DNA from 2 places in the Candidatus Clostridium eludens genome. Region 1 is predicted to be linked to the other one. Evidence: a T-box and tRNA genes for the amino acid it is inferred to sense, from the RefSeq annotation. Region 1 holds a T-box; the other holds one or more tRNA genes.
What was found. A T-box is a leader RNA that pairs with one kind of tRNA and senses whether it is charged. The one in region 1 lies ahead of metG (methionine--tRNA ligase), so its partner is inferred to be a tRNA-Met.

Region 1 (3,423 bases):
CCAGCAGAAGTAGTACCTCTTATACTTATAAAACCGCTATCGGGAAGCGGGGCTCTTGGGGTGTTCACTGAAACTTTAAGTAAGTTTGGACCTGACAGTTATATAGGTAGAGTGGCTTCCATAATTATGGGTTCTACAGAAACTATATTTTATACAGTAACAGTTTATTTTGGTGCAGTGGGAATAAAAAAAATAAGGCATACGCTTTGGGCAGCTATAATGGCAGATTTGGTTTCAGTAATAGTAGCAGTAACAGTAGCGAGGATTATGTTTTAGATATACTTTTTTATGAAAAGATTATATTTCATTTTATAGTATTAGTTGTATAATATAATATAATGGTACTTTGAGGTGATGGTTAGGATGTTGAAATGGAGAGAATTATATGAAGAATGTATAAATTGTAAGAAATGTAATCTTAGTAATAATAGAATAAATATGGTTTTTGGAGATGGCAACCCTAGAGCAGGCATGATGTTTATAGGAGAAGCACCCGGGGCAGATGAAGATAGAACAGGTGTACCTTTTGTGGGAAAGGCAGGTAAACTTTTAACCAAGGCTCTTGAGTCACTGGATTTGTATAGGAAAAGAGATTATTACATATGTAATATTTGTAAGTGTAGACCTGAGAATAACAGAACTCCCCATGAACATGAAGAAAAGGCATGTATTCCATATTTGAGAAATCAAGTAGCACTTGTAAGGCCTAAGATAATAGTTTGTCTTGGAGCTACTGCCATGAATTGCATACTAGGAAGGGATTGGAGAATTACAAGGGATAGAGGAAAATGGGTTGAAAGGAAAGGATTCTATATAACTGCCACTTTTCATCCATCTGCCATACTGCGGGATGAGAATAAAAAGCCTATGTTTTGGGAAGACTTAAAAAGTATAAGAAAAAAGTATGAAGAAGTCTTTGAAATAAAAAACATTGACACATAAAAATATATGGCATATTATAGTGTTAAATACTATGAAGGAAAGAGTAGTAAATTAATTTTGTGCAAAGAGAGTCGATAATTTGGTGAAAATCGAAGACAAAATAGTTTATGAACATGGCTCTGGAGTATACCATTTGAAGTAATATTAGGGTGGTACGGCGGCAACCGTTATATTGAAAAGTAATTTTAAAGTTTAATTACTTATAGATGTCTTTATTGCGAAGTAAAGATGAAATAGAGTGGTAAAGCGTGCTTTGCGCCTCTATATGGAAGAAGTTTTCATATAGAGGCTTTTTTATTTTGAGTTTGCAAATTAATATTTTTATCAAGTGAATCTTAATAGATATTAATAAAAGTTTTTGTATAAATTATGAGATAAGGAGAGAAATGAACATGACTAAAGGAACATATTATATTACTACACCTATTTATTATCCATCGGCAAATCTTCACATAGGTAATACATATACCACCGTGGCAGCAGATGCCCTTGTTAGATTTAAGAGGATTACAGGCTATGATGCTATGCTTTTAACTGGTACAGATGAGCATGGACAGAAAATTCAGAGATTGGCAGAAGCTAAAGGAGTTACTCCCAAAGAGTATGTAGATGAAATAGTAGCAGGAATTAAAGAGTTATGGAAAATAATGAATATAAATTATGATAAGTTTATAAGAACTACAGAAGAATATCATGTAAAAGCAGTCCAGAAGATATTTAAAAAATTATATGATCAAGGAGATATATATAAGGGAAATTATGAAGGCTGGTATTGTACCCCTTGTGAATCATTTTGGACCGAAACCCAATTGGTAGATGGAAAGTGTCCTGACTGTGGTAGAGCAGTAGAAAAAGCTAAAGAAGAAGCCTATTTTTTTAAAATGTCAAAATATGCGCCTGAGCTTATAAAGCATATTGAAACTCATCCGGATTTTATACAACCTGAATCTCGAAAAAATGAAATGTTAAATAATTTTTTAAAACCAGGGCTTCAAGAGCTTTGTGTTTCAAGAACTTCTTTTGATTGGGGAATACCTGTAACTTTTGATGATAAACATGTAATATATGTATGGATAGATGCACTGGCAAATTATATAACAGCATTAGGCTACGGCGGTGAAAATCAGGAATTATATAAAAAGTATTGGCCGGCAAATGTACATTTGGTAGGTAAAGATATATTAAGATTTCATACAATTTACTGGCCTATAATGCTTATGGCTTTAGGAGAAGCACTACCTGAAAAAGTATTTGGACATGGTTGGCTTTTGGTAGACGGAGGAAAAATGTCAAAATCTAAAGGAAATGTGGTAGATCCTGTAGTTTTGGTAAATCATTTTGGTGCAGATGCTGTAAGATATTACTTATTGAGGGAGATTCCTTTTGGTGCTGATGGGTTGTTTAATAATGAAATATTTATAAAGAAAATTAATTCAGATTTAGCTAATGATTTAGGAAATTTATTATCAAGAACCTGTACCATGATAGAAAAATACTTTGATGGAATTATGCCATCACCAACACAGAAAGAGGATATAGATAATGAACTCATAAGTTTGGCCCTAGATACACCTATAAAAGTAGAAAAACATATGAATCACTTAAGAATACCTGAAGCTTTAGACAATATATGGCAGCTTATATCAAGAACTAATAAATATATAGATGAAACTACTCCGTGGATATTAGCCAAGGATGAAAGCAAAAAAGATAGATTGGGAACGGTAATTTATAATCTTTCAGAGTCTTTAAGAATAATATCCATATGTCTTTGTGCGTTTCTTCCTGAAACCAGTGAGAAAATTTATAAGCAGTTGAATGTGGAACTTATATCCTGGGATAGTATAGCTTCTTTTGATGGAACTAGGTCGGGAACTAGAATAAATAAAGGAGATATATTATTTCCTAGAATAGATGTAGATAAAAAAATAGAAGAATTGAATAAACTGAAAGAGGAAAAAAGCATTTTGCAAAATTCTACAGCAGAACCTATAAAAGAACAAATAACTATAGATGATTTTGATAAACTAGATTTAAGGGTTGCAAAAGTGTTAAAATGTGACCATATAAAAGGTTCCAATAAGTTACTAAAATTGCAGCTTGAATTAGGACAGGAAAAAAGACAAGTGGTGTCAGGAATATCTAAATATTATAAACCAGAAGAACTTGTGGGAAAATATGTAATAGTTGCAGTAAATTTAAAGCCAGTAAAATTAAAAGGAGAAATTTCAGAGGGAATGATATTATCTGCAGCCTCAAATGATGGCAGCAAATTATTCACACTTTCCATTCCTGGGGAACTTCCTACTGGTAGTGTGGTAAAATGATTAATATATTAATTAAATAATTTTTATATACTTAGGAGAAGTTAGTTAAGGATTAAGAGGTAATAATTATAAGAGTTTTAGAATATGTTCTTTTATAACCGTTAACTTTTAATTCTTGATTACCAAAGCAGGTAAGAGAACTTTACTGTATATA
Region 2 (3,423 bases), on a different contig from region 1:
GGAAAAATATAATTTTTTTATTAATAATTATATACATGGTATATATTTTTATAAATCAACAAATTACTATGATTAATATAAGAAAACAAATTGCTGAGAGAAAACTTGAACAGATGAGGATAAAAGATAAAAATCAAAAATTACAGGATGAAATTAAGATGTCTACATCTAATACTTACATAGAAAAGTTAGCTAGAGAAAAATTAGGTCTTATTAATGAAGGTGAAACTCCTGTAATAGACAAAAAAAACTAATAGTCATTTATACTATAATAAATAATAAAAGTAGACTTTATATATGTCTACAGAAATTATGGAGGATAAATTATTGTGGAAGCAGGAAAAATTTCTGGGAGAGATCCAAGAAGTCCTACTCTGATGGTAGAGAAAAAGATTATATTATATAGTATTATTTTTAAGGAGGAGTCTTTTTAATATGACCTTAAAGGCAGGAAGCATACTAGAGGGTACAGTAATTAATATTACCAGTTTTGGAGCTTTTGTAGATGTCAATGGTAAAACTGGATTAGTGCATATATCTGAAGTGTCAGATACTTATGTTAAAAATATAAGAGATTATTTGAAGGAAAAGGATAAGATAAGGGTTAAAATAATTTCTATTGATGATAATGGTAAGATAAGTTTATCTATGAAGCAAGCTGAAAAGGATAAAAAGAGCTTAAGACCCCAGGAAATAGATTGGCAAAAGGAAAAAAGCAGGAATAATCAAGGTAGTTTCGAAGATAGATTATCTAAATTCTTAAAGGATAGTGAAGAGAGATTTCAAGATATTAAAAAGCATCAAGATTCAAAGGGTAAGGGGTATAAAAAGTCATCTAACTATTAATAAGATGTGCTAAAGAGGCTGCGGCAGCCTCTTTATTATTTTATGAAATTAAAAAGTTTTATAAAATGGTTGACAATAAAATATTTATCATATATAATAATTTATGTCGTCAAAGTAAGACGTTGTTGCTGGAGTGGCGGAACAGGCAGACGCACAGGACTTAAAATCCTGCGGGCTTTAAAACCCGTACCGGTTCGATTCCGGTCTTCAGCACCAAAATGACGCGGGGTGGAGCAGTTGGTAGCTCGTCGGGCTCATAACCCGAAGGTCGTAGGTTCAAGTCCTTCCCCCGCAACCAAATTCTATATGAGGCGGAATAGCTCAGTTGGCTAGAGCATTCGGTTCATACCCGAAGTGTCGTAGGTTCAATTCCTATTTCCGCTACCAATGTCATTAAAACTAGCTGGAGTGGCGGAACAGGCAGACGCACAGGACTTAAAATCCTGCGGGCTTTAAAACCCGTACCGGTTCGATTCCGGTCTTCAGCACCAAAATTGACGCGGGGTGGAGCAGTTGGTAGCTCGTCGGGCTCATAACCCGAAGGTCGTAGGTTCAAGTCCTTCCCCCGCAACCAAAATTACATATAAGGCGGAATAGCTCAGTTGGCTAGAGCATTCGGTTCATACCCGAAGTGTCGTAGGTTCGATTCCTATTTCCGCTACCAGAAGCTTGCAAGTTTTTTGCAAGCTTTTTTTATGATTTCAAAATATTTGAGTTTTATAGGTAAAATATTCCACAATGTTCAAAATTTTATGGATTCTATATAAAAAATATAAGCTTATTTTTATTAATGTAATTATATAAAGTAAAAACTGAGAAAAACATAGAAATTATTGTCCTAAAAAAAATATACTATCATTTCACTTTATGACATTTATTTCCAGAAATTACTGGTATAATTATTAACAGTAATTTTATAAGGTGGGTGGTATAATGCAATATGGAGCAGAGGTTTTTACTTATCAAAGAACAGAAAAGTCAAAGGGTGAAGAAAAAAAACACAAATCTGAACAATTGAGAAATACAATAAAAATGATATTTTATTGTTTATCTGGATTTTTAGTAGCAAGGGTTATGATGGTAAATCTCATGGCTCCTTTTGGAATAGCTTTTTTTATATCTATGGCTTTATGTGAAAGAAAAAAACCGGCATTGGCAGCGGGAGTCGGTACACTACTTGGATATGTTTCGATATATGGAAATGTAAAATATCTTCCATCATATTGTATAGTAACTGTTACATTGACGTCTCTAAATTATATATTCAATGATATTGCTAAGGTTAAAAAACTAATTTTGCTATTTTCCTTCACGTTTTTAGAATTTTTAGCTTATAAGTTTTTCATAGTTAAATTTTCACTGGGGGTAGCTGCATTTAATTCTATGTTTGAAGTTATGTGTATATTCCCATTATATTTTATTATTAATTATTCTATAATATGTTTTAATCAATTAAAAACCAGACACTTGTATAGTAGTGAAGAGATAATTAGTATGTCTATAACTACCTCTTTAATTATAGCCGGAACTTGGGGTACAGTTATTCAAGGGCTATCTGTCAGAAATATAATAGCGCTAACTTTTATACTTATATTAGGTTATGTAAAAGGAAGTGCCTCAGGTGCTGCAGGGGGTATAGCTATGGGGGCCATAATAGGAGTGACATCTAATGATATGATGACCTATGTTTCAGTTTATGGCCTATGCGGACTTATATCAGGCTTATTTAGAGAAACAGGTAAATGGATGAGTGGTGCTGGATATATTATAGGATTTGCTGTATTAAAGATGTACTCTAATATAGGTTCACAATTTAAAATAATAGAAGTAATTATAAGTTGTATTATATATTTTATAATACCGCAAAATATATATAGAAGAATGGAACTAGAATTAGATTGGCAGAAAAAGCAGGAGCGTTTAAAAGAAAATTATGCAGATAAAATTAAGTCTATTTTTATGCATAGGCTTGATAGTTTTTCTCATGTGCTAACTGACATATCTTCTGTTCTTTCTAGATTAGCTAATAATGATAAACTTACTATGAAAAATAAAAGTAGTGCCCTTGTAGAAAATTTGGCAGATAGAGTTTGTTCTAGCTGTGATATGAATAATATGTGTTGGAGGAGAGAAACCTTTTATACATATAATGCATTTCTAGAATTAATACAAAATTACCAGGATAATAAAAAGTATATTCCTGAGGAATTGCAGAAAAAATGCACCAGGAGAACCCTGCTTTTAAAGAATACCAGAGAAATTGTGAATAATTACATTGTAAATGAAGTATGGAGAAGCAGGCTGGGGGAATGTAGAGAATTGCTGGCATCCCAGATAGGGAATATGGGAAGGACTGTAGGTGAGATAGTACAGGATTTAAGTTCGGACATAAGATTTAATCCATCAGTAGAAAATAATATACGAAGAATTCTAAATAAAAATAATATACATTATAAAGATATATTTTGTTTCAATGATAAAAATGCACACCTGGTCATAAATTTATCTATGGAGGCTTGCGGAGGGAGACAAGATTGTATTAAAAAAGTATTACCCTTAATAAACAATGTAACTGGA

Region 2: it encodes a tRNA-Met, which carries the amino acid that the T-box ahead of metG (methionine--tRNA ligase) is inferred to sense. The anticodon was not compared.

Annotation. Positions count from the first base shown of each region.
Region 1 is NZ_JBJHZX010000010.1:91,559-94,981, reverse strand. Features, by position in the region: gene ACJDU8_RS08565 (spore maturation protein) at 1-276, shown strand, start outside; gene ACJDU8_RS08560 (uracil-DNA glycosylase) at 364-942, shown strand; T-box leader at 965-1,208, shown strand; gene metG (methionine--tRNA ligase) at 1,317-3,269, shown strand.
Region 2 is NZ_JBJHZX010000006.1:167,658-171,080, forward strand. Features, by position in the region: gene ACJDU8_RS06125 (FtsB family cell division protein) at 1-254, shown strand, start outside; gene ACJDU8_RS06130 (S1 domain-containing RNA-binding protein) at 436-846, shown strand; tRNA gene ACJDU8_RS06135 (tRNA-Leu) at 974-1,062, shown strand; tRNA gene ACJDU8_RS06140 (tRNA-Met) at 1,069-1,144, shown strand; tRNA gene ACJDU8_RS06145 (tRNA-Met) at 1,157-1,233, shown strand; tRNA gene ACJDU8_RS06150 (tRNA-Leu) at 1,249-1,337, shown strand; tRNA gene ACJDU8_RS06155 (tRNA-Met) at 1,345-1,420, shown strand; tRNA gene ACJDU8_RS06160 (tRNA-Met) at 1,434-1,510, shown strand; gene spoIIE (stage II sporulation protein E) at 1,780-3,423, shown strand, end outside.